DNA from 2 places in the Variovorax sp. GW823-FHT02B07 genome. Region 1 is predicted to be linked to the other one. Evidence: riboswitches for the same ligand, from Rfam matches in the RefSeq annotation. Region 1 holds a riboswitch; the other holds the start of a gene.
What was found. A riboswitch is a leader RNA that binds a small molecule or an ion and turns the genes downstream of it on or off. The one in region 1 is predicted to bind S-adenosylhomocysteine.
Positions count from the first base shown of each region.

Region 2: it holds a riboswitch for S-adenosylhomocysteine, as region 1 does, so the genes downstream of both, metH (methionine synthase) here and ahcY (adenosylhomocysteinase) in region 1, are expected to answer to the same signal.

Region 1 covers NZ_JBXAJX010000007.1:136,144-151,052, forward strand. The annotation lists gene AC1RGU_RS26725 (23S rRNA (adenine(2030)-N(6))-methyltransferase RlmJ) at 1-407, shown strand, start outside; gene AC1RGU_RS26730 (septal ring lytic transglycosylase RlpA family protein) at 418-1,056, opposite strand; gene metF (methylenetetrahydrofolate reductase [NAD(P)H]) at 1,110-1,934, opposite strand; gene AC1RGU_RS26740 (TlyA family RNA methyltransferase) at 1,945-2,778, opposite strand; gene ahcY (adenosylhomocysteinase) at 2,784-4,223, opposite strand; S-adenosyl-L-homocysteine riboswitch at 4,289-4,357, opposite strand; gene phaP (TIGR01841 family phasin) at 4,609-5,106, shown strand; gene AC1RGU_RS26755 (alpha/beta fold hydrolase) at 5,129-6,058, shown strand; gene AC1RGU_RS26760 (hypothetical protein) at 6,102-6,539, shown strand; gene AC1RGU_RS26765 (alpha/beta fold hydrolase) at 6,536-7,609, shown strand; gene AC1RGU_RS26770 (GNAT family N-acetyltransferase) at 7,636-8,229, shown strand; gene AC1RGU_RS26775 (peptide chain release factor 3) at 8,296-9,924, shown strand; gene AC1RGU_RS26780 (ABC transporter permease) at 9,929-10,732, opposite strand; gene AC1RGU_RS26785 (DNA methyltransferase) at 10,917-11,957, opposite strand; gene AC1RGU_RS26790 (hypothetical protein) at 11,954-13,144, opposite strand; gene AC1RGU_RS26795 (ABC transporter permease) at 13,230-14,012, opposite strand; gene AC1RGU_RS26800 (ABC transporter ATP-binding protein) at 14,081-14,909, opposite strand, start outside.
Region 2 covers NZ_JBXAJX010000011.1:66,407-81,315, forward strand. The annotation lists gene AC1RGU_RS30035 (UPF0280 family protein) at 1-342, opposite strand, end outside; gene AC1RGU_RS30040 (6-hydroxynicotinate reductase) at 346-1,965, opposite strand; gene AC1RGU_RS30045 (ferredoxin--NADP reductase) at 2,285-3,058, shown strand; gene AC1RGU_RS30050 (TetR/AcrR family transcriptional regulator) at 3,087-3,854, shown strand; gene AC1RGU_RS30055 (amidohydrolase family protein) at 3,809-5,008, shown strand; gene AC1RGU_RS30060 (GtrA family protein) at 5,037-5,450, opposite strand; gene AC1RGU_RS30065 (glycosyltransferase family 2 protein) at 5,461-6,450, opposite strand; gene AC1RGU_RS30070 (ArnT family glycosyltransferase) at 6,447-8,204, opposite strand; gene metH (methionine synthase) at 8,305-11,067, opposite strand; S-adenosyl-L-homocysteine riboswitch at 11,090-11,165, opposite strand; gene AC1RGU_RS30080 (esterase/lipase family protein) at 11,298-12,353, shown strand; gene AC1RGU_RS30085 (lipase secretion chaperone) at 12,365-13,276, shown strand; gene AC1RGU_RS30090 (PACE efflux transporter) at 13,298-13,735, opposite strand; gene AC1RGU_RS30095 (LysR family transcriptional regulator) at 13,837-14,757, shown strand; gene AC1RGU_RS30100 (SH3 domain-containing protein) at 14,764-14,909, opposite strand, start outside.

The sequences.
Region 1 (14,909 bases):
GCCGCGCGCTGGTGCTGATGGACCCGAGCTACGAAATGAAGACCGACTACGGCCGCGTGCTCGACTTCGCGGCCGAGGCGCTCAAGCGCTTCGCCACGGGCACGTATGCGGTCTGGTACCCGATCATTCCGCGCCCCGAGGCGCACGACCTGCCGCGCCGCCTGAAGACGATGGCGACCAAGGCCGGCAAGTCGTGGCTGCACGCCACGCTGACCGTCAAGTCGAGCAAGATCACGAAGGACGCCGCCTCGGGCGAAACGCAGCGTCCGGGCCTGCCGGCGAGCGGGATGTTCCTGATCAACCCGCCCTACACGCTGAAGGCGCAACTGGCCGAGGCACTGCCCCAGCTGGCCGAGCGCCTGGCGCAAGACCGCAACGCCGCCTACTCGCTCGAGAGCGGCGGCTGAGGCCGGCCGCTCAGCGGCGCTTGCGCGGCGGCACGATCACCCGCTTGCGCGCGGGTGCCGGCGCGCGAACGCGCGACGTCGGCGCCTCGGGCAACAGCGCGGGCTGCAGATCTTCCGCCGCCACGGCCTGGCCGCCGCAGCGCATGCCCTCGCGGTCGATGACCGACAGCGCCACCTGCTTGATGCCCATGCTCGTGAGACCGATGCGGTCGGCCGCGGCGCGGCTCAGGTCGATGATGCGGCCCGGCGTGAAGGGCCCGCGGTCGTTGACGCGCACCAGCACCTCGCTGCCATTGACCAGGCTGCGCACGCACACGCGGGTGTTGAAGGGCAGGCTCTTGTGGGCCGCCGTCATGGCGCCCATGTCGAAGCGCTCGCCGTTGGCGGTCTTGCGCTGATGGAACTGGATGCCGTACCACGAAGCCCCACCGCGCTCGAAGATCTCGCGCGGCTCATCGCCGGGCACGCCGTCGTCCAGCGCCTCGCCGGTGCCCGACACCGCGAGGTCGTAGCGCACCGACGGCACGGCCGAGCGCGGCGCGGCGCCGGGCGGCACGGCCAGGCCGCGTCCCAGCGGCTGCAGCCGCTTGCCGGACGCCCCCGGCGCGGCGGCGGTGTCCGCGTCTTTCTCCTGCGTGGCAGGCGGCATGGTGCACCCTGCGAGCACGCAGGAGACCGCGACGGCGACCGCGCGCAGCCCTCTCAATCCAGGCGCTCCAGAATGGCCAGCGTGGCCGCCGACTGGTTCATCGTGTAGAAGTGGATCGCGGGTGCGCCGCCCTTTTGCAGGCGCTCGCACAGGTCGGTCACCACGTCCAGGCCGAAGGCCTTGATCGAGGCCGTGTCGTCGCCGAAGCCCTGCAGGCGCAGGCGAATCCAGCGCGGGATCTCGGCGCCGCAGGCGTCCGAGAAACGCATGAGCTGCGTCGAGCTCGTGATGGGCATGATGCCCGGCACGATCGGCGTGTCGAGCCCCAGCTTGCGCGCGTCGTCGACGAAGCGGAAGTAGGCCTCGGGGCTGAAGAAATACTGCGTGATGGCCGAGTCGGCCCCCGCCTTCACCTTGGTCGCGAAGGCCTGCAGGTCGGCTTCGGGCGAGCGCGCCTGCGGGTGAATTTCGGGGTAGCAGGCCACCTCGATGTGGAAGTCGCGGCCGGTCTCCTCGCGGATGAAGGCGACCAGGTCGCTCGCGTACTGGAACTCGCCGCCGATGCCGTAGCCGCTGGGCAGGTCGCCACGCAGCGCGACGAGGCGCTTCACGCCCATGGCCTTCAGCTCGGCCAGCTGCTCGCGCACGGTGGCGCGCGTGGCGCCGATGCACGAGAAGTGGCTGGCGGCGTCCACGCCCTCGGCCAGGATCTCCTGCACCGCACCGAAAGTGCCCTGGTGCGTGGAGCCGCCCGCGCCGTAGGTGACCGAGCAGAACTGCGGCTTGCGCACATACAGCTGCTGGCGCACGGCGCGCAGCTTGACCGCGCCTTCGGGCGTCTTGGTCGGGAAGAATTCGAAACTCAGCGGAAGGCGCACCTGCGTCTCCTTAGGAACCGTCGCCCGCCTTGGCAGCAGCACGAACGGCGTGAATGAAAAACTCGCGGTTGCCGTCGCCCCCGGCGATCGGGCTGTCGAACCAGCGCAGCACCTTCAGGTCGAGCGCCACGCAGGCGTCGTGCAGGCGCTTCTCGACCACAGGGTACATCGCCTCGTCGCGCACGATGCCGCCCTTGCCGACCTGGCCGGGCTGCAGCTCGAACTGCGGCTTGACCAGCATCAGCAACTGGCCGTCGTCGGCCAGGAACTGCACCACGGCCGGCAGCACCAGCGTGAGCGAGATGAACGACAGGTCGCCGACGATGAGGTCGAAGCGCGGTTCGGCCGGGGCTTCGACAACTTCGACCGCCTCGCCAGTTTCTGCGCCTTCTTCATCGTCCACCTGAAGATCGGCCGGCGACAACGCCCGCGCATTGACGCCTTCGATGGCGACCACGCGTGCGTCCTCGCGCATGCGCGGATGCAGCTGCCCGTGGCCCACATCGATGCCCACCACCTTGGCGGCACCGTGCTGCAACAGGCAGTCGGTGAAGCCGCCGGTCGACTGGCCGACGTCCAGGCACAGCGTGCCCGTCGGGTCCACGCCGCTGGCTTTCAGCGCACCTTCGAGCTTGAGGCCGCCGCGCGACACGTAGCGTGCCTCGGCGGCGTCGGCGAGCTCGAGCTCGGCCGACTCGGGCACTTCGTCCTTGTTCTTGACGACATTGCGCCACGCGTCGCTCGTGCCCGCGTCACGCCAGCGCATGCCGCCGGCGATGAGCCGGACAGCTTGCGAACGCGAGGCGGCCATGCCGCGCTCTACCAACAGTTGATCGGCGCGCACGCGGATCAGTAGCGGTAGGTGTCCGGCTTGTAAGGGCCGTTCTTGCTCACGCCGATGTAGGCGGCCTGGGCGTCGGTCAGCTCGGTGAGCATGGCGCCGACCTTCTTCAGGTGCAGGCGCGCGACCTTCTCGTCCAGGTGCTTGGGCAGCACGTAGACCTTGCCGGCTTGATACGCATCGGGCTTGGTGAACAGCTCGATCTGGGCGATGGTCTGGTTGGCGAACGACGACGACATCACGAAGCTCGGGTGGCCCGTGCCGCAGCCCAGGTTCACGAGGCGGCCCTTGGCCAGCAGGATGATCTTCTTGCCGTCCGGGAAGGTGATGTGGTCCACCTGCGGCTTGATCTCTTCCCATTCGTACTTCTCGATCGACGCGACGTCGATCTCGTTGTCGAAGTGGCCGATGTTGCAGACGATGGCCTGGTCCTTCATCTTGACCATGGTGTCGTGCGTGATGACGTCCTTGTTGCCGGTGGTGGTCACGAAGATGTCGGCCTTGTCGGCGGCGTACTCCATGGTCACGACCTTGTAGCCTTCCATCGCGGCCTGCAGGGCGTTGATCGGGTCGATTTCGGTGACCCACACCTGGGCGCTCAGGGCGCGCAGGGCCTGGGCCGAGCCCTTGCCCACGTCGCCGTAGCCGGCCACGCAAGCCACCTTGCCGGCGATCATCACGTCGGTCGCGCGCTTGATGCCGTCGACCAGCGATTCGCGGCAGCCGTACAGGTTGTCGAACTTGCTCTTGGTGACCGAGTCGTTCACGTTGATGGCGCGGAACAGCAGCGTGCCCTTGGCGCTCATCTCGTTGAGGCGGTGCACGCCGGTGGTGGTCTCTTCGGTCACGCCGATGATCTCGGCCGACTTGCGGGTGTACCAGGTGTCGTCCACGGCCAGCTTGGCCTTGATGGCGGCGTAAAGAATGCGTTCTTCTTCGCTGGTCGGGTTGGCGAGCACGCCCAGGTCTTTTTCGGCGCGCTGGCCCAGGTGCATGAGCAGCGTGGCGTCGCCGCCGTCGTCCAGGATCATGTTCGGGCCTTCGCCCTTCGAGCCCTTGGGACCGAAGTCGAAGATGGCGTGGGTGTAGTCCCAGTAGTCCTTCAGCGACTCGCCCTTGATGGCGAACACCGGCGTGCCGGCGGCGGCGATGGCGGCGGCGGCGTGGTCCTGCGTCGAGAAGATGTTGCACGAGGCCCAGCGCACTTCGGCGCCCAGGGCTTGCAGCGTCTCGATGAGCACGGCCGTCTGGATGGTCATGTGCAGCGAGCCCGTGATGCGCGCGCCCTTCAGGGCCTGGCCCTTCGAGAACTCTTCACGGATGGCCATCAGGCCGGGCATCTCGGTTTCGGCGATCTTGATTTCCTTGCGGCCCCAGGCGGCAAGGGACAGGTCGGCAATCGCCTGGTCGGCGGTCGAGACGGGGGTGGGCTTGAGTACAGCGCTCATGTGAACTCCAAAACTGGTTTGAAAGATGCCACTGCGTACGGGGAAGAAAGACTCACCGCGAGAACAGCGGGTGAGCGTGGTTGCGATGTGGTCCGAGCCTCACGCCTGACGGCGCTGCAACGCTCCTCGGAGCGCCGGATTGTAGTCGCGGCCGCCCGGCCCGCCAATCGACCGGGGCATCCCACATCACGGAAAGCGCGGACGCCCGCCAGGCCGGGCCGTGCGGCGCGGGCCACCCCGGGAAACTCCGCAGGCAAATCCGCGCTTGGAGCGCCCTGAGCCGCGCCGGCCCGGCGTATCGTGGCGGCGGGCCCCGGCCGCCCGGCCGCTGCCTGCATCCACCCGTTCGATTGTTTTCATCACCCGACACAGGAGATTCCGCACCATGGCCATTGCCAAGAAAGCCGCCGCGAAAAAAACCACCGCCAGCAGCGCCGGCGCGAAGCAGGCGGCGCCGTCCGCCGCGGACATGCTCGATCCGATGAAGAACCTCAAGGGCATGGCCGAGCGCCTGCAGAACCTGAACCTGACCGGCGGCGCCGGCAAGCTGCTCGACAGCGGCCGCAAGGACCTGCAGGCACTGATGCAGGCCAACGAAAAGTCCTACCAGGGCCTGCAGACCGTGGTGCAGCGACAGACCGAAATGATCAAGACGGCCATCGCCGAGTGGCAGACCGCCGCCAAGGCGATGCCGGGCAAGGACCCGAAGGAAAACCTCGCCAAGCTCGACGAGCTGGGCCGCCAGTCGTTCCAGCGCGCCGTCGACGACATCAAGGAACTGGCCACCCTGGCCGCCAAGTCGCAGGCCGACGCCTTCGACGTGGTGCGCCAACGCATCCAGGCCAACGTGGACGAGGTCACGAAGCTGCTGCAGCGCAAGTAACAAGAAGCAAAGAAAGGCCCGCATGACCGCCGTCGCGCCCCGCACCGAACGGCGCACCCGCGCCAACGGCATCGAACTGGCCTGGGACAGCTTCGGCGACCCCGAGGCGCCGCCGCTGTTGCTGGTCATAGGCCTCGGCGCCCAGATGGTCGCCTGGGACGACGCGTTCTGCGCCGCCCTGGCGCAGGCCGGCGGCCACCACGTGATCCGCTTCGACAACCGCGACATCGGCCACTCCACCCACCTGCCGCACGCCGGCGTGCCCGACATCCAGGCGCTGATGCTGCAGGCCATGGCCGGGCGCCCGCTGCAGGTGCCCTACACGCTGCGCGACATGGCCGACGACTGCGCCGGCCTGCTCGACGCGCTGGGCATCGCGCGCGCCCACGTCGTAGGCGCGTCGATGGGCGGCGCCATCGGGCAGGAGATGTCCATCCATCACCCGGGGCGGATGCGCTCGCTCACCAGCATCATGTCGAGCACCGGCGACCCGGCCCTGCCGCCGCCCACGCCCGAGGCGCTGGCGGTGCTGTTCGCGCCCGCGCCGACCAGCTTCGAGGCCTACCTGCCGCACCACGCCAAGCTGTGGCGCGTGCTGCGCGGGCCCGACGCCTTTCCGCTCGACGAGGCGCGCGACGCTGAACGCGCGCAGCTGGCCTTCCTGCGCGGCCTCAACCCAGGCGGCGTGGCGCGCCAGCTGGCAGCCGTGTTCGCGTCGGGCAACCGCAAGCCGGCGCTGCGCGCGGTGCAGGTGCCCACGCTGGTGATCCACGGCGACGTCGATCCGCTGGTGCCCGTGGCCTGCGGCATCGACGTGGCCGAGGCCATTCCCGGCGCGACGCTGCTGCGCATTCCGCGCATGGGCCATGCGCTGCCGATCGCGATGTGGCCGCAGATCATCGAGGCCATCGCCGCGCACACCGCACGGGCGGCGCGGCGCGACGATCACTGAAAGAAAAAAAGAGACAACGACAAACCCAGACGGAGGTGTTTTCATGAGCCAGTTTCCGTCCCTCGATCCCATGGCCCTGTGGCGCGAGCTCACGGCCCAGTGGGAAAAAAGCACCAACGAATTCGCCAACGAAGCCATGGCCTCGGACCCGTTCCGCCAGGGCATGCACGGCGGCATGAACGCCTCGCTCACCGCGCAGAAAGCGGTGGGCGACCTGATGGCGCGCTACCTCACGCTGCTGAACCTGCCCACGCGCGCCGACTTGCAGGCGCTGGGCGAGCAGCTGCACCGCATCGACGACCACCTGGCGGGCATCCGCCGCGCGCTGGAAGGCGGGGCCGGCCCTGCCGCGCGAACCGCCGATACGGCCACTGCGCCGCCCCGGCCGCGTCGGACCAAGCAACCGCCCGCAGCGGCGGCGGCGCCTGCCGCCAAGACCGCCGCCGCAAAGAAACGCCCCGCTGGAAAGCGCCGCTCATGAGCGCGCCGCCCGACACCTTCCAACTGCCCGACATCCGCGGCGAGATCGAGCGCACGATCCAGCGCAACATCAAGGGGCTGGACTTCCTGACCTCGACCGCGCCCGCCGTCGGCCTCACGCCCAAGGACGAGATCCACCGGCGCGGCACGCTGAGCCTGTACCACTACCGCCCGATGGTCGACGAGATCTACCGCGTGCCGGTGCTCATGGTGATGGCCACCACCAACCGCGCCTACATCTTCGACCTCGCGCCGGGCCAGAGCATGGTCGAGTACCTGCTGCTCAAGGGCTACGACGTCTACGTGATGGACTGGAACGCGCCGCGCCCCGACGAGAAGCGCCTGCGCATCGAGGACTACGTGCTCGACTTCATTCCCGATTCGATCCGCCGCGTGCAGGAAGACTCGGGCGAGGACGACGTGACCATCGCCGGCTACTGCATGGGCGGCGTGCTCTCCACGCTGTACGCGGCGCTGCACCCCGGCGGGCCGATGAAGAACCTGGCGCTCTTCACCACGCCGATCGACTTCAGCCGCATGAAGCTCTTTCATGCGTGGTCCGACCGGCGCTACTTCGACGTCGACCGCCTCATCGACACCGTGGGCAACGTGCCGCCCGAGATGCTGTTCGCCTCCTTCGACATGCTGCGCCCCGCCGGGCGCGGCGCCGGGCTGGTGCAGCTGTGGGACAACATGGCCAACGACGAGTTCGTCAAGTCGTACCGCATGTTCGACCGCTGGGGCGCCGAGATGCTGCCGCTGGCCGGCGAGTACTTCCGCCAGACGGTGAAGGAGCTCATGTGGGACAACAAGCTGCACAAGGGCGAGCTGGTGCTCGGCGGGCGCCCCGTGCTGCTGAAGAACATCACCGTGCCGGTGCTGCACGCGCTGGCGCAGCACGACCACATCGTGCCCTACGAGGCGGGGCAGCCGCTGATCGCCGGCATCGGCTCCACCGACAAGGAAGAGGTGGTGCTCAAGGGCGGCCACGTGAGCCTGGCGGCCGGCACCAACGCCGTGCGGCGGCTGTGGCCCAAGCTCGACGAGTGGCTGGGCGTGCGCTCCACCTGACGAAGACAACCATCGAACACCTTCCCATGACCGCATCTTCTTCTCGCACCTACCCGCGCACCGTCACCCACGCGGACGGCGACATCGCCCTGCGCCTGATGACCGGCGCCGACGCCCCCGCCGTGCTGGCCTTCGCGCAGGCGCTGCCGGCGCACGACCTGCTCTTTCTGCCGCGCGACATCACCGAGCCCAAGGTGATGGCCGCCTGGGTCCGCGCCATCGAGCGCGGCGACATCGACAGCGTGCTCGCCGTGCGCGACGGCGCCGTGCTGGGCTGCGCCGCCGTCATCCGCGACCCGCACTCGTGGTCGGGCCATGTCGCCGAGCTGCGCGTGCTGGTCTCGCCCACGCTGCGCGGCGGCGGGCTGGGCCAGCAGCTCGCGCAGGAGGGCTGCGCGCTGGCCTTCGCGCACGGCCAGGAAAAGATCGTCGCCCAGATGACCGTCGACCAACGCGGCGCCATCGCCGTCTTCCAGGCCCTGGGCTTCCGGCCCGAGGCCCTGCTCACGCGCCACGTGAAGGACCGCGAGGGCAAGGCGCACGACCTCGTGGTGCTGAGCCAGGACGCGGCGCAGGTCGAGGCGCAGATGCGGGCGTACGGGGTGACGGAGGCGTTTTAGGCCTACAGCCCGGGGTTGGCGGGGCGGCCTCCTAAAATCGGGGGATTCCCCTGCAGATTGCCCACCTTGTCTTTTCTCGCCGAAACCCGCCGCCGTCGCACCTTCGCGATCATTTCCCACCCTGACGCCGGCAAGACCACGCTGACCGAAAAACTGCTGCTGTTCTCGGGCGCGATCCAGATCGCCGGCTCGGTGAAGGCCCGCAAGGCCTCGCGCCACGCCACCTCCGACTGGATGGAAATCGAGAAGCAGCGCGGCATCTCTGTGGCCTCGTCGGTGATGCAGATGGTGTACCGCGAGCACGTGATCAACCTGCTCGACACGCCCGGCCACAAGGACTTCTCGGAAGACACCTACCGCGTGCTCACCGCCGTCGACTCGGCGCTGATGGTGATCGACGCGGCCAACGGCGTGGAAGCGCAGACGCGCCGGCTGATCGAGGTCTGCCGCCAGCGCGACACGCCCATCATCACCTTCGTCAACAAGATGGACCGTGAAGTGCGCGAGCCGCTGGACATCCTGGACGAGGTGGAGCGCGAACTCGGCATGCCCTGCGTGCCCATGACCTGGCCCGTGGGCCAGGGCAAGAGCTTCCGCGGCATCATGAACCTGCGCACCCAGGCGATGACGGTGTTCGAGTCGGGCAGCGAGCGGCTGCCGCACGACTTCGAGACCATCCCGCTGAGCGAGCGCGACACGCTCGTCAAGCGCTTCGGTGCCGACTTCGAGCACGCCATGGAAAGCATGGAACTGGCCACTGGCGCCTCGCCCACCTGGGACCGCGAGGCCTTCCTGGCCGGCAAGCAGACGCCGGTGTTCTTCGGCTCCGGCGTGAACAACTTCGGCGTGATGGAGGTGCTCGACGCGCTGGTCGACCTGGCGCCCTCGCCGCAGTCGCGCACCAGTACCACGCTGGTCAACCGCCAGCCGGTGGTGAAAGAGATCCAGCCCGAGGACAAGGACTTCGCGGGCGTGGTCTTCAAGGTGCAGGCCAACATGGACGCCAACCACCGCGACCGCATTGCCTTCGTGCGCATGGCCTCGGGCAAGTACACGCCGGGCATGAAGCTCAAGGTGCAGCGCACGTCGAAAGAGCTGCGCCCCACCAGCGTCGTGACGTTCATGAGCCAGCGCCGCGAGGCGGTGGAAGAGGCCTACGCCGGCGACATCGTGGGCTTCACCACGCACGGCGGCGTGCAGCTGGGCGACACCATCACCGACGGCGCGAACCTGCAGTTCACCGGGCTGCCCTTCTTCGCGCCCGAGCTGTTCATGACCGTGATTTTGAAGAACCCGCTGCGCACCAAGCAGCTGCAGCAGGGCCTGGCCCAGCTGGGCGAGGAAGGCGCGATCCAGGTGTTCCGCCCCGAGGTCGGCGGCCCGATGCTGCTGGGCGCCGTCGGCCAGCTGCAGTTCGAAGTGGTGCAGCACCGCCTGAAGGCCGAGTACGACGCCGACGTGCGGCTCGAGGGCTGCCAGTACACGGGCGCGCGCTGGATCACGGCGGACACGCCGGCCGAGCTGCGCGAGTTCGTCCACGCCTACCCGGTGCGCATGGCCAAGGACGCGGCCGACACGCTGGCCTTTTTGTGCACGTCGCCGTACGACGTGCGGCTGGCGCAGGAGCGTTTTCCGAAGATCCACTTCCATCCGCTGCGCGAGCACGCGGGCCTGGCGCTGCAGAGCGCCGGCTGATCGGCTAGCTGCCCGACGAGGTGTAGTGGCGCAGCCCGAGGCGCCACGCACCGAACGCCGCCGCGAGGAACACGAAGCCCGCGAGCGGCGACACCCACCCCACCCAGGCCGGTGCGCCCAGCGGATCGGGCTTGCCCAGGATCGCCAGCACCGGGTAGTACGCCACGCAGGCCAGCGGCACGATGAAGGTCAGCACGCGGCGGAACCACTGCGCATAGAGCGCCAGCGGGTACTGCGCGGCCTGCACGCCGCCGTAGGTGAGCACGTTGGCGATCTCCAGGCTCTCGACGGTCCAGAACGACAGCGTGCCCTGCAGCACGAGGATGCCGAGGAACAGCGCGATGCCACCGGCCAGGGCGAACAGCGCGACGGCCACGGCGCTGGGCGTCCATGCGATGTCGGCCTGCACGGTCGCAAAGGCCAGCACGAGCAGGCCCTGCAGCAGACGGCCCAAGCGGCTGATGCGCACGTCGTGGCCCATGAGCTGCAGCGCAAGCGGGCGCGGGCGCAGCAGCAGCCGGTCGAAGGTGCCGGTGCGCAGGAACTCGGTGCCCAGCACGTCGAAGCCGCGGCCCAGCGCATCGGCAAGGGCGAACATGCAGTTCACGAGGCCGTAGAACAACGCGACTTCGCCGATGCCCCAGCCCTGCACCTCGCCGAAGCGATGGAACAGCGCCCAGACGGCGACGACCTCGATGCCTGTGCCGAGGAACTGGCCGAGGGTCAGCAGCAGTGCGGACGCGGGGTACCTGGCCTGGCCGCTGATGGAAGCGGCCATGAGGCGGAGGAAAAGGGGAAGTGCGCCCATCTTCAGTGGCCCTCGCCGCTGTTCAGGGCGCGTGCACAGGCCACCGGGTACTTCCCTCCGCGAATGTCCCCCGGGCTTCGCCCTCCTCCTTGATTTCGCTGCGGGAAGCACCCAGTGTCCTGCGCACACCGAGCGCGGTCGTGGTGCGGGTCGATCCACCGCCGTGCGGATTGCGTCATGCCACTCATTGCTCGTAGCAGATGTCGAGCCTGATCAATGCGCCGCGCGCATCGATGCGATCGGCGCGGAAATAGAAGCGGCCGCGGTAGCTGTCGAGGTGAAGGGGCACGGTGACCGGGTCGCCCCAGCTCGTCACCGAGAAGCCCTGCCCTTGCAGCCATCGCAGCAGGGCGTCCAGGCGCTGCGGGTCGGCGTCGACGCGGATGTCGGCGTCTGCGGGCGGCGTGCCCTGTGGGTCCTGCTGCCAGCGCGCGAAGCTGCCGAACAGCGTGAAGACGTGTCCTTCTTCGCGCATCGCATGGAGCAGCGCGGCCGTGGCCGGCAGGTCGATGCGCTCGCGCTGCTTGCGAAAGACCAGCGCGTGTTCGTGGCGCCGGTCGGTGCGGGCATCGGTGTCGTTGTCTGCCGCGTCGTGCGGATAGACCAGCACGCGCTCCTCCTCCATCGTGAAGAGCGAACCCAGGATGCGGGCGAGATCGAAGGCCAGCGGCAGCACGCGATCGCCGAGCCGCAGGTTCTCCACCATCGCGATGCAGGCACCGCCCTCGCGCAATCCGGCGCGCACGCGGTGGAAGACGTTGCGCAGGCCATCGAGGTGCTGCGCGTAGCTCGGGCTGTCGTAAAGCTGGGACGTTGCCTGCGCACCGGTCCAGCGGCAACCGAAGTAGGGGACGTTCGTCAGGCACAGGTCGAAGGGCGGCAGCGCGGCGTCTTCGAGCGCATCGCACGAGGCGTGCAGGAGCGTCGTGCCGTGGGCGAGGCCGTGGCGTGCCAGCCGCTCGCGGATGAGGTCGATGCGGCCTGCATCGACTTCGCAGCCCAAGGCCCGTCGGTCCTCGAGGCGTGCCGCGAGCAGCGTCGTTCCGAAACCGGCGAACGGGTCGAACACCGTGTCCCCCGGTTGCGAGAACCGGCGCACGAAGGGCAGCATCTGCTCGACCCATCCGCAATCGCGCCCGCCCATCGGGTCCCGCGCGCGCAGGTCGTCCGGCAGCCGGTAGCGCGGCGATTCATGGTCGAGCATCAGCCAGCTGTGACTGCTCATAGGCAGGCCTTCGCGGTGCGCGTGTCGAGCAGCACGTCGTGCCCCGGCTCCCAGCCAGCGCACAGCTGTCCGTCGGCAAAGTAGACGAGCTTGTAGACATCGCCGGTCGCGTGGCGCGCGTGCATGGCGCCGTAGTCGGCGCTTTCGAAGACGACCTTCAGGCCGCTGTCGGCGCGCAGGCGCAGGTTCCAGAAGTAGTAGCCCTCGGTGAGGCTTTCGAGGGTCCACCCGCGCGAGATGTCGGGAGCGTCGAGGCAGGCCGTCAGCAGCGCGTCCATCGAGACCCGCTGCGTGCGCAGATAGCGCGCGGTGGCGTTGTCGCGATAGCCCTCGTCGAGCCGCGAGAACTCCCGGAAGACGACGGTGCCGGCGCCGCATTGCCGTGCCCACGCGAGGTACGCGGCCACGTCGGTCGGCTGCGCGACGCCGCCGCGCTGGAGGATGCACACGAGCCGCAGCGCCACCGCATCGGCGAGCTGGCGCGCGGTGCGCTCGAACACGACGGGATCGCCGATGGCCACCTCGGGCCGGAATCGCATGATGGCCTGGTTGACCGCGCCGTCGTGGTGGTGGCGGGACAGCTCCAGCCAGCTCATTCCGAAGCCTTGCAGCGCGCGCCGCAGCACCTCGCCCTGCGGGCCGGCAAAGCCTGCGCCGTTGGTGTAGAGCACACGGTCTTCGACCACCGGGCCTTCGCTTTCGCCCGCGGCCAGCGTGTGCAGCAGCCGGAGCATCCAGTCGGCGTCGTCGCTCGTTTCCAGGCCCGAGAGCGACCACGACAGCGGCACGCCGCGCAAGGCCCGCAGCGCACGGGACAGGCCGTCGAAGTAGTCGGGCGCCGGACGCAGCCGGGACGCCGAGGTTCCGCCGTCGGTCTTGCGCAGGTTTTCCGAGCAGAAGCCGCAACGTGCCGAGCAAGGCTTCACGGACGCGTACGGCGTGAACGTGAGGGGCAGCGCAAAGCGTCGCTCAATGCCGCCGATCGTGTGCGTGTGCCAGCGCGCGGCCTCGTTCGAAGGCGGCGTGCGAAGGGTCACCCCGCGCACGGAGCGGTGAAGGCGTTCGAAGAGCGGGGAACTCGCGCTGCGCGGCAGATCGGCCACGGCGATCTGGTCGATCGCGCAGGTCACGGTCCGCGCAACGAGGGACACCGGCGTATCGGCTTCAACGGGAATGACGGGACGCATGGCAGGGGTGGGGTTGTCGCACCCGCCACCATACGACAGCGCTGCCTCCGAGGGCGGGAGTGGCTCCCTGCGCGCGCCCGTCACCCTAGCCACCTTGCACCTGCAGACTGCGCATCGTGCGCCCCATCGCCATCCGCCCGAACGCGACCAGCGCGACGATCCAGAAGCACTGCAGCCCCAGCGCGGCCAGCGCATGCCAGCCGCTCAGGTGCCCGAAGTACAGCCGCGCCGGAATGTCGAACAGCCCCGCCAGCGGCTGCACCAGCAGCGCGGTCTGCCAGGCGTCCGGCAGCAGCGCCAGCGGCAGCAGGTTGCCCGAGAACACGATGACCACGGGCGTCGCCACCGCCTGGATGCCGCGTTCGTTGAGCGCCGCCGTGGTCGCCACGTTGAGCAGCATCACCATCGCGGTCGAAAGCAACAGGCCCAGCCCCACCGACAGCAGGAACGCCGCGCCGGCCAGCGCGTTCGCAGGCAGCTGCCAGGCCCAGTCGCCCAGCCCCACCAGCGGCAATGCGACCGCGGCGAAGGCCGCCATCAGTGCCACGCGCGGCAGCAGGCGCGCCGCGATCCAGCCTGCGGTGCGCGCGAACCACAGCGCGTAGGCGTCCACCGGGCGCAGCCGGTCGTAGGCGACGGCGCCGGTGCGCGCGGCCTGCGCCACTTCGGGGTCGCCGAGCCAGGGCATGAGCACCAGCAGGCCCTGCGCGAGCCAGGTGTAGGTGATGGCCTGGGCCAGCGACATCGACGAGGCCGCGCCCGCGATGGCGCTGCCGCTGTAGAACGCGGCGAACACCATCACCTTGATGCCGCCCCACCAGCACTGCGTGGCAAAGCCCGCGAGCGCCGCCGTGCGGTACTGCAGCATCTGCAAAAAGCGTGAGACGAACGCCGCGACATACGGCCGGGCGAGGTCGCGCGGGCCCAGGGCCGGCCTCACGCCTCGGCCGCTCCGTGCATGGCGTAGAAGCGCGCGATCACGGCTTCGATCGCGAGGCCTTCGAGGCGGATGTCTTCCACGGCGTGCGCGCCGGCGATGCGCGCGATGAGCGCGGGCGCGGGGGTCTGCTTGGGGTCGAAGTCGAGCACCAGCGTCTGGCCGTCGCGCGAATGCACGGTGGCGCCGTCGACCTGCGCGGGCAGCGTGGCGCCCTGTGCAAAGTCGACCACCAGCCGGCGCTCGGCCATCACCTGCGCGCGCAGCGCCTCGACCGGGCTGTCGGCCAGCACGCGGCCGTGGCCGATGACGATCACGCGCTGGGCCAGGGCCTCGATGTCGTGCATGTCGTGCGTGGTCAGCAGCACGGTGGTGCCGCGCTCGCGGTTGGCGCGGCGCACGAAGTCGCGCACGGCGAGCTTCGAAGGCGCGTCGAGGCCGATGGTCGGCTCATCGAGGAACAGGATGTCGGGCTCGTGCAGCAGCGCCGCCGCGATCTCGGCGCGCATGCGCTGGCCCAGCGACAGCTGTCGCACCGGCTGGTCGAGCACGCGCTCCAGGTGCAGCAGCGCGACCAGCTCGTCGCGCGTGCGGCGGTAGCGTTGCGGATCGACGCGGTAGATGTCGCGCAGCAGGTCGAAGCCGTCGCCCACGGGCAGGTCCCACCACAGCTGCGTGCGCTGGCCGAAGACCACGCCGATGCGCGCCACGTGCCGTTCGCGGTCGGCAAAGGGGTCGCGGCCGTCGACTTCCACGCGCCCGCCGTCGGGCCGCAGGATGCCCGAGAGGATCTTGATGGTGGTCGACTTGCCCGCGCCGTTGGGCCCG
Region 2 (14,909 bases), on a different contig from region 1:
GGCGCGCTCGATGCCGGGCCGGTCGTAGAAGGCGATGAGTTCCTGCGCCACACTGCCGGCCACGGCCGCCATGGGCGTGAGGAACAACGGCGAAAACGCATCGCAGGCGTCCCACATGCGCCGCGCAACCACGCCGCGCGGGCGCTGGCGCGCGGTCACGGGCAGGCGCAGCTGCGGCAGCTCGCGCACGAGTTCGTCGAGCACATGGCCGAAGCGCGCCCAGGCGGCGTCGTGCGCGGCGGCGACGGCGTACGGATCGCCGTGTGCTTCGGCCACGATGTCGATCGGGCCGTGGTTGAAATGCCAGCGGCCCGCGTCGAGCGCTGTACGTTGGGCGGACATGAATCAGCCCAGCATGGGGGCGTGACCCAGGGGCCACGGATTGGCATCGTCGATGACGAGCCATTGGCGCGCCAGCGGTGCGCCGTCTTCCTGCCATGCACCGCGTGCGAGCGCCTGTTCGAGCGGGAAGATGTGTTCGACGTGGCCGCCGAGCGCTTCGTAGTCGGCGCGCCGCATGCTGAACTCGATGGGCGCAACGATGGCCGGCGTGGGCACGGTGCCGAAGCTGTTGTCGGGCATGCGCATGACGTCGGCCATCACGGTGATGCCGCCGCCGGGCCACACATAGGCCGGCGCGCCGCCGCAGGTGACGTTGACCAGCGCGCGCTTGATGGCGCGCGTGAGCAGCACCGGGTTCTCGGTGACGCCCGCGCGCAGGCTGCCGCCGGCGCCGCCGAGGAACAGCACGGTGCACAGCGAGGGCTCGCAGTTCTCGCCGATGCGGTCGACGATGCGGCGCACCTCGGGCGGCATGGGCTGCTCGATGGGCTTGAGCGCCTCGTCGAGCACGTACCACTGCGCGTGCTCGCCGGTGGTGGAGGTCATGAGCAGGCGCAGGCCGGGGCGGGCCACGCCCTCTTCCCAGCCTTCGATGATCGCCAGCGGGTCGGCGATGTCGGTGCCGCCCCAGCCGTTGCCGGGGTTCGCGACCTGGAAGTAGCGCCCCGGCGTCGACTTGCGCCCCAGCATCTGGATGCCCGAGGGCGTCATGTCGAGGCAGCGGCCGGCCTGGTGCTCGGTGAGCACGCCGGTGATGTGGTCATCGACCACCACCACCTCATCGGCCACGCCGGCGAACTGGCGCGCGAAGATGCCCACGGCGGCCGAGCCGCAGCCCACGCGCATGCGCTGTTCTTCCACGCCGTTGACGATGGGCGCCTTGCCGGCCTGGATGACGAGGCTGGCGCCGCCGTCGATGGTGCATTCGACCGCCTGCTTGTTGCCCAGCAGCTGCATGAGCTCGGCCGTCATGCGGCCTTCCTTCTTGCTGCCGCCCGTGAGGTGGTGCACGCCGCCCAGCGACAGCATCTGCGAGCCGTACTCGGCCGTGGTGACATGGCCCACGACCTCGCCCTTGTAGCGCACGTTGGCCTGCTCGGCGCCCAGGAAGCGATCGGTGTCGATCTTCACCTTGAAGCTGCAGTAGCTGAAGATGCCTTCGGTGACGACGGTGACCATGTCGACGCCCTGGGCTTTCGAAGCCACGATGAAGGGCGCGGGCTTGTAGTCGGGGTAGGTGGTGGACGAGCCCACGCCGGTGACGAAGACCTCGTCGGCGTGCAGCAGGTCGCCGTTCCAGTCGGGCGTGGCATCGGCCTCGGCCGCCTCGGCGCCGGGCCGGTCGAAGGGCACGAGCGCCGGCTGTTCGCTGGCGAGCGTGCGGCGCAGCAGCACCACCGGATCGACGCGCACCAGCACGCCCTGGCGGTTGGCGTAGCGGTCGCAGGCGCCGGTGCGGCCGTCGGAGATCTGGCACAGCACCGGGCAGGCGTTGCACTCGACCTTGGCGGTGCTCATCTTCTCGTTGCGCGGCGGCGCCTTGCCGAAGGCGGCGCCGCCGGCCTGCGCGACCAGGGGCATGTCGATGCCGGGCAATCCGTCTGTCTTGGTGTGTTCAGTCATCGGGGCGATCTCGTGGTGTGGTGCTGTCGGAGCGGGTCTTCAGGCTCCGGAGGTTTGCAACAAACGTGCCGTGCAGGTGCTTGTGCGGCGGCTTTCGTTTGTGTAGCATCCCCTACACTTTCATGTTGCGTTCACTACATCAAAGGTCAATGTAGCAAACAGGCCCGATGCTTGCAATGGTGTTTTCTCGCGGTGTTCATCGGGGTTTTTCCGACCAACGACAATGGAGGGTTGCTAGCCGGCCGATGGCGGACGCCCCAAAGGCGTGCATTTCGGCTCAGCCACCCTTTTCTGTCTTCAACCAACACTTGAGTTCTGTATGAGTGCATTCAGCGAAGAACGCGTCCTGAGCGTCCACCACTGGACCGACCGCCTGTTCACCTTCACCACCACGCGCGACCCGGCGCTGCGCTTCTCGAACGGTCATTTCACGATGATCGGCCTGAAGGTCAACAACAAGCCCCTGCTGCGCGCCTACAGCATCGTGAGCCCGAACTACGAGGAGCATCTCGAGTTCCTGAGCATCAAGGTGGAAGACGGCCCGCTCACCTCGAAGCTGCAGCACATCCAGGTGGGCGACACCGTGATCGTGGGCCGCAAGCCCACGGGCACGCTGCTCATCGACTACACGCTGCCGGCCAAGCGCCTGTACCTGTTCGGCACGGGCACCGGCCTGGCGCCGTTCATGAGCATCATCCGCGACCCCGACACGTACGAGAAGTTCGAGCAGGTCATCCTGGTGCACGGCGTGCGCCAGGTCGACGAACTGGCCTACCACGACCTCGTGACCGACCACCTGCCCAAGCACGAGATCCTGGGCGAGATGATCGCCAAGCAGCTGCTGTACTACCCCACGGTCACGCGCGAGGAGTTCCGCAACCAGGGCCGCGTCACCGACCTGATCGAGAGCAACAAGCTCACCGACGACCTGGGCCTGCCCCCGCTGAACGTCGAGGAAGACCGCGTGATGCTGTGCGGCAGCCCCGGCCTGCTGGTCGACCTGAAGCACATCCTGGAAAAGCGCGGCTTCAAGGAAGGCAACACCTCGACGCCGGGCGACTTCGTCGTCGAACGCGCCTTCGCCGAGAAGTAAGACCCGACACAGAGGCGCTGCGCGCACGATGGCCGACTCCCGCTCCGTCAGCAAGCCCAAGCCCCAGCGCCGCACCGGCGTGCGCGAGGCCGCGGCCCAGGCCACGCGCGACAGCATCCTCAAGGCGGCGACCAAGGTGTTCGCCAAGTACGGCTACGACGGCGGCAGCGTGGAGAAGATCTCCAAGGCCGCCAAGTCGTACGACCGGATGATCTACTACTACTTCGGCAGCAAAGAAGGCCTGTTCATCGCGGTGCTTGAGGGCATCTACCAGCGCATGGACGACGCCGAAGCCGCCATTGCGCTCGACGCCTCGCGGCCCGTGGAAGCGCTCACCGAAGTCATCCGCTTCGTGCTGGGCTACTACCGCAAGAACCCCGAGTTCGTCACCCTGCTGAACACCGAGAACCTGCACAAGGGCCGGCACATCTCGAAGTCGCTGCGGGCGCGCGAGTACTCGTCGCGGGCGGTGGCCATCATTTCGGAAATCCTTGCCAGCGGCGCGGCCCAGGGCCTGTTCCGCACCGACCTCGTGGCGCGCGACATCTACCTGCTGATCGCGTCCACCGGCTATTTCTACACCTCGAACCGGCACACGCTCACGGCCTTCCTCGGCGAGCCGCTGGAGTCGCCGGAAGCCGTCGCGCACTGGGAAGATTTCGTCATCGAGACCCTGCTGCGCACCGTGCGCGCGGACGACATCCAGGAACAAGACAACAACTCCCCACCCCACGACGAGGACACCACGAAATGGCAGAAATCGCAGCCGGCGCAAAGTCGGGCAAGGTCGTCATAAAGAACATCGGGCTGCTGCTCTCGGGCGACATCGACAAGCCCATCCTCGACGCCGACACCCTCGTGGTGAACGACGGCCTGATCGTGGCGGTCGGCAAGGAGAAGGACTGCGACCTCGAAGGCGCCGTCACCGTCATCGACGCGAAGAAGACCTGCGTCGCACCCGGCCTCATCGACAGCCACGTGCACCCGGTGTTCGGCGACTGGACGCCGCGCCAGGGCCAGATCGGCTGGATCGACTCCACCATGCACGGCGGCGTGACCACCATGGTCTCGGCCGGCGAAGTGCACCTGCCCGGCCGTCCGAAGGACATCGTCGGCCTGAAGGCGCTGGCCATCACCGCGCAGCGCGCCTTCGACAACTTCCGCCCCGGCGGCGTGAAGGTGCTCGCCGGCGCACCGGTGATCGAAAAGGGCATGGTCGAGAGCGACTTCAAGGAACTCGCCGAAGCCGGCGTGGGCCTCTTGGGCGAAGTGGGCCTGGGCTCGGTGAAGGCCGGCTACGAAGCCAAGGAGATGGTGGCCTGGGCGCGCAAGTACGGCATCCAGAGCACGATCCACACGGGCGGCCCGTCGATCCCGGGCTCGGGCCTGATCGACAAGGACGTGGTGCTCGAAGCCGACGCCGACATCATCGGCCACATCAACGGCGGCCACACCTCGCTGCCCGAGGCGCATGTGTGCGAGCTGTGCGAGAAGAGCTCGCGCGCCATCGAGATCGTGCACAACGGCAACGAGAAGGTCGCCATTGCGGCGGCCAAGGCCGCGCTCGAACTGAAGTGCCCGCACCGCGTGATCCTGGGCACCGACGGGCCCGCGGGTTCGGGCGTGCAGCCGCTGGGCATCCTGCGCATGGTGGCGATGCTGTCGTCGATCGCGAACATCCCGGCCGAACTGGTGTTCTGCTTCGCGACCGGCAACACGGCGAAGATCCGCAAGCTCAACTGCGGGCTGATCGAAGTGGGCCGCGCGGCCGACTTCGTGTTCATGGACCGCGCCCAGCATTCGCCCGCGCCGGGCCTGCTCGAAAGCGTGCAGCTGGGCGACATCCCGGGCGTGGGCATGGTGATGATCGACGGCCTCGTGCGCTGCGGCCGCAGCCGCAACACGCCGCCGGCCACCGAGATCCCGGTGGTGGTGTCGGGCGGGCACTGAGCGCGCTTGAACGCGCCCGGTGGCGGCCTCAGCCGCCGCTGCGGTGCGAGCGGAAGACCAGGTAGCGCGCCGAGAGAAAGTTGGCGCCCAGGCCCGCGATGCTGCCCAGCGCCACGCCGAGCGCGGCGGCCCAGCGGCCTTCCACCCAGTGCAGCGTGAGCACGTAGGTGCCGTAGTTCAGCACGGCGCCGGCCAGCATGGTCGTGAGGTAGCCCAAGTATTCGCGCCAGACCGAACGCCCCGTGGCGGCGCCGGCCGCGCTCGCCGCGAAGGTGTAGCGGCGGTTGTAGAGCCAGGTGGTGGTGGCGGCGGCCAGGAAGGACACGACGCGCGCGCCGTACCACCCCAAGAGCGGCGCCAGCAGGTAGAGCACCGTCACGTCCACCACGAAGCCGATCACGCCGGCCACGGCGAACGAGAGGAACTCGCGCCCGATCTTCATCGCGCCGCCGTCAGTGCGCGCGCAGGCTCTTGCGCAAGCTCTCGCGCACGCAGGGTTGCGCCAGGTAGCGCAGCCGCTTGGCCTCCTGCCGGCCGAGCGTGACGGTGTGCATCACCACGCCGCAGACAAAGGACAGCAGCGCCGCCAGCATCGCGCCGGTGGCGAGCACCGCCGTGGGCAGCCGCGGCACCAGGCCGGTGTGGGCGTAGGTCATGAACAGCGGCAGGGCCAGCGCGAGCGCAGCGATCGCGAGCACGGCCGCGACGATCGAGAAGAACTGCAGCGGCCGCTCGCTCACGAACAGCTTGCCGATGGTCTTCAGGATGCGCCAGCCGTCGCGGTAGGTCGAGAGCTTGCTGTGCGAGCCTTCGGGGCGCGTGCTGTAGGCGGTGGCTTCCTCGGCGTAGGGCATGCGCAGTTCGAGCGCGTGCACGGTCAGCTCGGTCTCGATCTCGAAGCCCTGCGACAGCGCCGGGAACGACTTGGCGTAGCGGCGCGAGAACACGCGGTAGCCCGAGAGCATGTCGGTGAGGCCGCCGCCGAAGAGCTGCGCCACGGTGCCCGTGAGCAGCCAGTTGCCGAAGCGGTGGCCGGCGCGGTAGGTGAGCGCGTCCTGGCCGTCGTCCACGCGGCTGCCCACCACCATGTCGAGGTTGCCCTCGACCAGCCGCGCGATGAGGCGCGGCGCGGCGGTGGTGTCGTAGGTGGCGTCGCCGTCGACCATCACGTAGATGTCGGCCTCGACGTCGGCGAACATGCGCCGCACGACGTTGCCCTTGCCGCGCGCGGCCACGTGCGTGACGATCGCGCCGGCCGCGCGGGCCACGGCGGCCGTGTCGTCGGTGGAGTTGTTGTCGAAGACGTGGATCTCGGCGCCGGGCAGGGCGGCACGGAAGCCCTCGATCACCTGGGTGATGGCCAGGGCCTCGTTGAAGCAGGGAATGACGGCGGCAATGCGCGGCATGGCGGACACGGGGGCGGGTCGGTGGTCGGTCGTCATGGAGCGGTCGTCGGAAGGAGTCGGTAGGCGCGGCTGCCGTCTTGGTCGTGCAGCAGGCCATAGTACTGGTCGAAGCCGGGCCGCACGCTGAGCACTTTCACCATCTCGGGCGACATGACGACGGTGGTGAAGCCCTCGGCCGCCAGCTTGCGCGCCGTGTCGCCGGGCGACATCAGCAGGTAGTCACGGTAGCGCCAGCGCCCCAGCGTGTCGCCCCAGATCGGGTTGGGGCCGTAGTAGATCGCCTCGTTCAGCGCGATCTGGTAGACGCGGCCGGTCACGTTGCGGCGCACGTAATCCATCACGCCGTAGCCCGGCACGTGCTTGCGCAGGAAGGCCTCGCGCGACTCGGGCGTGAGCGAGATCATCGACACCTTGGTGGCCGTCTGGCCCACCGACACGGCGGCCAGCACGGCCAGCAGCAGCACCACGATCCAGTCGCCAACGCCGGCGCCGCTGCGCGGACCGTCGGCTGCGACCGCCGCGGGCGCTGCGCGCAGCCGGCGCACGCCCGCTGCGATCCAGCCGAACAGCACCTGCCAGCCCACGGCCGCCGTCATGGCGAGCAGCGGGAACGAGGCCATGAGGTAGCGCGGGTAGCGCGAGGTCACGACCCATACGGCCACCGAGTACAGGCAGAACCAGCCCGCCGCGCGCACGGCGGCGGAGCGCTTCCACCACACGCTGAAGGGCGCGAGGAACACCGACCAGATCAGCGCGTTGGGCATCTCGGCGTGGTCGCGCACGTCGGCCACCTGCTGCACGTAGTCGGCCGGCACCCATTCGGTGAAGCCGAACACGCGCGCGCCGATCGGGTTGAAGGGGTCGCCCGTCATGATCGCGTTGCGCGCATACCAGTAGATGCACGGAATCAGGAAGCACAGCAGCGCGGGCGCCCAGGCCCGCCACACGCGGCGCTCGTGGCGCACCACGAACAGCGCCACCAGCGGCAGGAAGATCAGCGCCTGGTACTTGGAGCCCGCCGCCACGCCGAGGCAGAACGCCGCCAGGCAGAGCCAGCGCGTGCCGTCGCGCAGCGGTTCGGATTCGCGCCACCACCACAGCGCCACGAAGGCCGACAGCACGAACAGCGCCACGCCCATGTCGATCAGCGCGTTGGCGTAGTCGCCCATGCCCAGCCAGATGGCCGCGCCGATGCAGGCCGTGAGCCGGTTGGCGTGCAGGATGCCCAGGCGGAAGATCATCAGCACCGACAGCGCGCCCGCCAGGGCGTTGAGGAAGTGCGGCAGCACGTCGTCGCCCACCTGCAGCGCGGCGGCGTACAGCAGGTTGTAGTTGTAGGGGAACCAGGGGTAGCGCAGCCAGTCGTGGATGCCCAGCGTGCCCTGCTGCGCCACGAGGCGTGCATACGGCAGGTGGTACATCAGCTCGTCGAAGGCGGCCGGCGGCGCGAGCGGCGCCACCAGCGCGGGCAGTGCGACCAGCGCCAGCGCGATGGCGGCGATGCGTTCGAAGCGGGTCCACGGCGGCGTGGCCGGCGCGGCCGCGCGCAGCGCACGGATGTCGGCATGCCAGCCGCGCCACTGCCACGCGGCGGCCACGACGCCCGCGCCGATCAGCCCCAGCGTGGCCTCGCGGCGGAAGAGCCCGAAGATGGCCAGCGCCTGGAAGGCACAGATGTAAAGGCCGACACCGAGCGCGGCCGACATGGCCGCTTCGAGCCAGGCGTCGCGGCGCGAGGGCGGGCGCAGGCGCGCGAGCACCGCGCGGCCGGCACCCCAGCAGGCAATCACGAAGATCGCGAACTGGGCGTAGTGCGCGGCGGCAAAGATCAGCTTCTGAATATCAACTCCCGTGGCCGGTCACTCCGGTCGCGCCGACCGGCCGGCAGGTTCAAAGGTTCGGCGCCAGCAGGCGCTCGAGCTCCGATTCGCTCGTGCGGCGCCGCGCGGCCTGGTCCTGCAACTGGTCGTGCCCGATCTTGCCGACGTTGAAGTACGTCGCATCGGGGTGCCCGAGGTAGAAGCCGCTCACGCTGGCGGCGGGCCTCATAGCGAGGCTCTCCGTCAGGGTCATGCCAATGTCCGCGCAGTTCAGAAGGTCGAACATCGGGCCCTTCACGCTGTGGTCGGGGCAGGCCGGGTAGCCGGGCGCGGGGCGGATGCCGCGGTACTTTTCGGCAATCATGTCGTCGTTGCTCAGGCCCTCGTGGGGCGCGTAGCCCCACAGGTCGGTGCGCACGCGGTGGTGCATGGCTTCGGCAAAAGCCTCGGCCAGCCGGTCGGCCAGGGCCTTGAGCATGATGGCCGAGTAGTCGTCGAGGTCGTCGATGAAGAACTTCTCTTTCTTCTCGACACCCAGGCCGGCCGTGACGGCGAACACGCCGACGTAGTCCTTCACGCCGCTGTCCTTGGGCGCGACGAAGTCGGCCAGGCAGCGGCTGGGGCGCATCACGCCGTCGATCATCTGCTTCTCGGTCTGCTGGCGCATGCCGTACCAGGTGAGCGCGACTTCGCTGCGCGTCTCGTCGGTGTACAGCTCGATGTCGTCGTCGTTCACCGTGTTGGCGGGCCAGAAGCCGACCACGCCGCTGGCGCTGAGCCAGCGCCCTTCGATGAGGCGCTTGAGCATGCGCTGGCCGTCGGCGTACACGCGCACGGCCTCGGTGCCGACGATCTCGTCCTTCAGGATGGCGGGGAACGGGCCGGCCAGGTCCCAGGTCTGGAAGAACGGGCCCCAGTCGATGTACTTGGCCAGCTCGGTGAGGTCGAAGTTCTTGAACACGCGCCGGCCGATGAACTTGGGCACCGTGGGCACGAAGTTCGCGAAGTCCACCGGTGTCTTGTTGGCGCGCGCCTTGGCCAGGGGCCACATCGGCACCTGCTTCTTGTTGGCGTGCTGCGTGCGCACCTTCTCGTAATCGGCGTTGATCTCGTCGATGTACGCGGTGGCCTGGTCCGAGAGCAGGCTCTGCGCCACGCTCACGCTGCGCGAGGCATCGGGCACGTAGACCACGGGGCCTTCGTAGTGCGGCGCGATCTTCACGGCGGTGTGCACGCGGCTGGTGGTGGCGCCGCCGATGAGCAGCGGGATCTTCTTGATGCGGAAGTGGTCGTCCTTCTGCATCTCGCCGGCCACGTACTGCATCTCTTCGAGGCTGGGCGTGATGAGGCCCGACAGGCCGACGATGTCCGCGCCCTCGACCTTCGCCTTGGCCAGGATCTCGTGGCACGGGACCATCACGCCCATGTTCACCACTTCGAAGTTGTTGCACTGGAGCACGACGGTGACGATGTTCTTGCCGATGTCGTGCACGTCGCCCTTCACGGTGGCGATGATGATCTTGCCCTTGGTGCGCACGTCGCGGCCCGCGGCCTCGTCCTGGCGCTTTTCTTCCTCGATGTACGGAATGAGGTGGGCCACGGCCGACTTCATCACGCGCGCCGACTTCACCACCTGCGGCAGGAACATCTTGCCCTGGCCGAAGAGGTCGCCCACGATGTTCATGCCGTCCATGAGCGGGCCTTCGATCACGTGCAGCGGACGCCCGCCCTTGGCGAGGATCTGCTGATAGGCCTCTTCGGTGTCTTCGACGATGAAGTCGGTGATGCCGTGCACCATCGCGTGCGACAGGCGCTGGTTGACGTGCACCGGGTGCTCGGGCGTGCCGCGCCATTCGAGCTTCTTGCTGTCGTCCTTGGCGCCGCTCTTGGCGGTCTCGGCCACTTCGACCAGGCGCTCGCCGGCATCGGGGCGGCGGTTGAGCACCACGTCTTCCACGCGCTCGCGCAGCGTGGGTTCGAGGTCGTCGTACACGCCGACCATGCCGGCGTTGACGATGCCCATGTCCATGCCCGCCTGGATCGCGTGGTACAGGAACACGGTGTGGATGGCCTCGCGCACCGGGTCGTTGCCGCGGAAGCTGAAGCTCACGTTGCTCACGCCGCCCGACACCTTGGCGCCGGGCAGGTTCTCTTTGATCCAGCGCACGGCGTTGATGAAGTCGACCGCGTAGTTGTCGTGCTCCTCGATGCCGGTGGCAATGGCGAAGATGTTCGGGTCGAAGATGATGTCTTCGGGCGGAAAACCCACCTCGTCGACCAGCACGCGGTAGGCGCGCTCGCAGATCTCGATCTTGCGTGCGTAGGTGTCGGCCTGGCCCTTCTCGTCGAAGGCCATGACCACGGCGGCGGCGCCGTAGCGCTTGACCAGCTTGGCCTCGTGCTTGAACTTGTCGACGCCCTCCTTCATGGAGATGGAGTTGACGATGCCCTTGCCCTGGATGCAGCGCAGGCCGGCCTCGATGACCTCCCACTTGGAGCTGTCGACCATCACCGGCACGCGCGCGATGTCGGGCTCGCTGGCGATGAGGTTCAGGAAACGCACCATGGCGGCCTTGCTGTCGAGCATGGCCTCGTCCATGTTGATGTCGATCACCTGCGCGCCGTTCTCCACCTGCTGGCGCGCGACGGCCAGGGCGTCCTCGAACTGGCCGTTGAGGATCATGCGCGCGAAGGCCTTGGAGCCGGTGACGTTGGTGCGCTCGCCGATGTTGACGAACAGCGAGCCTTCGCCGATGGCGACCGGCTCGAGGCCGGACAGCTTCATGGGAGGGGGAGCGACGGGAGCGGAAACGGATGCGGGAATCTGGGACATGGCCTCACCTGCGGAAGAGTCGGACAGGCGAGCGTCGTTGTCGCCCCAAGCCTGACGATTCGCCTCTGTGGCGAACCGCTGCAACGCTCCTTGGGAAGTCGCGCATTTTAGGTCGATTCGATTGCGCCCTGGGAAAACCCCAGTTTTCATTCCTGCACGTGTCAACAGAATGCGCCCACCGTTTCTGAACGAACGTTCGTGTTTTTAACCAAACGTAAGGGAGTTCGCCGATGGCCAGGAAGTGGAATGTCCGGTTGCAGCATGCAGCCACCCCGATGCGCGCCGTGGCCCTGAGCTGCGGCCTCCTGGCCGCAGCGGCCCTCGCGGTTCATGCGCCACCGGCGCGTGCCGTCGCCGGCGACAGCGCCACCCGCGTCGAGGCCCGCGTCACCTCCGACACGGCGAAGACGAAGTACCCGATCGTGCTGGTCCACGGCCTGCTGGGCTTCGACAACCTGCTGGGCGTCGACTACTTCTACGACATCCCCGGCAGGCTGGCCGCCGCGGGCGCCAAGGTGTACGTGGCGCAGGTGTCGGGCACCAACACCTCCGAGATCCGCGGCGAGCAGCTGCTGCAGGAGCTCAAGACCATCCGCGCGCTGGAGCAGAACCCCACGCTCAAGTTCAACCTCATCGGCCATTCGCAGGGCTCGCCCACGGTGCGCTACGTGGCGGCCGTGGCGCCCGACATGGTGGCCTCGGTCACGTCGGTGGGCGGCGCCAACGGCGGCTCGAAGGTGGCCGACCTGCTGGCCAAGCTGCCCGAAGGCGGCATCGGCCAGACCCTGGTGGTGAAGGCCGTCGGCCTGCTGACGGGGCTGATCGGCTTTCTCTCGGGCAAGGACCCGAGCCAGCTGCCCGAAGTGCCGCTGAACGCGCTGGCCTCGCTGACCACGGCGGGCGGCGCGGCCTTCGACGCCAAGTTCCCGCAGGGGCGCCCCGCGCCGGGCTCGTCGTGCGACGTGAAGAGCGGTGCGGCCGTGGCCAACGGCGTGCGCTACTACTCGTGGTCGGGCGTGTCGACCAGCTTCAACCTGTTCGACCCGAGCGACACGGCGCTGTCGACCCTGGGCAGCCTGTTCTTCTTCGGCGAGGCCAACGACGGCCTGCTCGCGGTCTGCACCACGCGCCTGGGCACCCACCTGGGCGACTACCGCCAGAACCACCTGGACGAGGTGAACCAGGCCTTCGGCAACACCTACGGCAGCCAGTTCCCGTACTACGAGAAGAAGCCGCCGGAGCTGTTCAGGGAACAGGCCGCGCGACTCAAGAGCGCGGGGCTCTGAGGACGCTGCGCATGCGCGGTGTGGCCTTGACCATCGGCGCCGTCGCGCTGGTGGCCGCGGGGACCGGCTGGCTGGCGCTCGGCCCCGGGGCGGTCGATGCGCCGCAGGCCGCCGCGCCCCGCGCCACGGCGGCGGTCGCGATGCCCGGCGTGCCCCCGCCGGTGCCGCAAGCTGCCGCGGCCCCCGACGCCCTCCTCACCAGCGACCTCATCACCCTCTTCGACCAGGTGCTCGCCGAAGCGCAGGCCGACAGCAAGGCCACGCTCATGGCCCGCGCGCCCGCCCTGCTCGCCCAGCGCCTGCGCGAAGACTGGCGCGTGCGCGCGCTGGGCCTGCTCGAGCGCTACGTCGACATGCAGGAAGCCCTGCGCACCCTGCAGCCGCCCGCGCCCGGTGACCCGGCCTTTTTGCGGCGCAGCCTGGAGGCGCGCGAGGCGGTGCGCCGGCAGTTCTTCGCGCCCGAGGAAATCGAAGGCTTGTTCGGCGACCAGATCCGGCAGGACCGGTTCATGGCCGAGAAGATGGAACTGCTGTCCAACCCCGACCTCACGCCCGAGCAGCGCGCCGCGGCGCTGGCGCAGAGCGAGCAGGCCTGGCTGTCGCCCGCGCAGCGCGAGGTGCGCAAGGAGGCGGTGGCCCACCTCGACGTGATGCGCCAGACCGAGGCGCTGCAGGCGCGCGGCGCCAGCCCCCAGGAGCGCTTTGCCGCGCGCAGCGAGGCCTACGGCTACGAGGTGGCGCGCGGCTTGGCCACGCTCGACCAGGAAACCCAGGAATGGAACGCCCGGCTCGACCGCTACGCCAGCGCGCCCGAGGCCGAGCGGGCCCAGCTGCGCGAGACGCTCTTCAACGAGAACGAGCGCCTGCGCCTGAGCGGTGCCCTGGCGATGCGCTCGGCCGCCGCGTCCAAGCCGGCGAAGTGAATCGGCTAAGTAAGCGCAGGCTTACGCAGGCTGCGCTTCGCCCATGGCCGAGGCCGGCAGGCCGAACACGCGGTCGAAGGCCCAGTTGAAGACGAAGGTGTAGACCAGGAAGAACACCACCAGGCCCAGGTCCATCACCAGCGCCTGCCAGAGCGACACGCCCAGGCCCCAGGCCAGCATCGGCACCAGGAAGGCGATCAGGCCGCCCTCGAAGCCGATGGCGTGGGCGATGCGGCGCTTCAGGCTGCGCCCGCGCACCGCCTGGCGCGACTCCCAGCGCTCGAACAGGGCGTTGAAGGTCAGGTTCCAGATCACCGCGATGACCGAGGCGCCCACGGCCAGCAGGCCCGAGTGGCCGAGCCCCGCGTCCGACATCAGGGCCAGGCCGGCGCTGGCCGCCACGATGGCGATGCCCTCGTAGAGGGAGATGTAAACGATCCGACGCTGAAGGCCCTGCATGACTGTTTCTCTGTGTGTTTGACTGCGATGGAGGGACTTTATTTGCTTTTTGTTGATATAAAAAGTTAACTTATTTCAGTTTTATTGATAGATCGGGCGCCATGGCTTTCTCCAGCGACAACGTCGAGGTCTTCCTGGCCGTGATCGACCACGGCTCCTTCTCGGCCGCCGCACGGGCGCTGCGCAAGGTGCCGTCGGCCGTGAGCATGGCCATCGCCAACCTCGAGGCCGAACTGGCGCTGCCGCTGTTCGACCGCAGCGGCCGCGAGCCCCAGCCCACGTCGGCCGCGCGCTCGCTCGAACCGCAGGCGCGGCTGCTCGCGGCCCAGCTGCGGCAGTTGCAGGTGCAGGCACTGGCGCTCACGCAGGGGCTGGAGGACCGGCTCACGCTGGCCATCGCGCCCGAACTGCTGGCCGCGCCCTGGAGCGGGCCGCTGGCCGCGCTGGCCGACGACTACCCGCTGCTGCAGGTCGAGGTGCTGGCCGCGCCGCAGGCCGACGCGCTGGCGCTGCTGCACAGCGGTCGGGCGCAGCTGGCGCTGGTGTTCGAGCGCCCCAGCCTCGACGGCCGCGAGGGCTTCCAGGAGGTGGGCAGCGACACCATGGTGGCCGTGATGGCGCCCGAGCACCCCGTGCTGCGCGCCGCGGCCGGCGGGCGCCTGCGCGAGGAGCACCTGACGAACACGCGCCAGATCGTGGTCGCGGGGCGCGACCTGGCCACCAGCGACCCGCGCTTCGTGTTCGCCCGGCATGTCTGGCGCACCGACAACGCGCTGGCCGCGCTGAGCCTGATCACCGCCGGGCTGGGCTGGGGCTGGCTGCCGCGCAACTTCGCGCGGCCGCACGTGGCGGCGGGCGCGCTGGTCGAGATTCCGTTCGAAAACCTCAGCAACGGGCTCGACCTGTGGGTGGACGTGGTGTGGTCGCGCGAACGGCCGCTGGGCCTGGGCGCGCAGCGCTTCGTGGCGCTGATCGCGCGCGACCGGCAGGCGGCGGCCGGCATCGCAACGCCGGCCGTGTGAGCCGAGTCAATTCTTTCCGTGGCCGTGGCCGTGCCCGCCTCCACCGCCGTGCCCGCCGCCCCCACCGTGCGGACGCCCTCCTCCGCCCCCGCCGCCCCCACCGGGCCGGCCCCCGCCCGGATGCGGATGCGACACGCCCGGCGGCGGCCCGG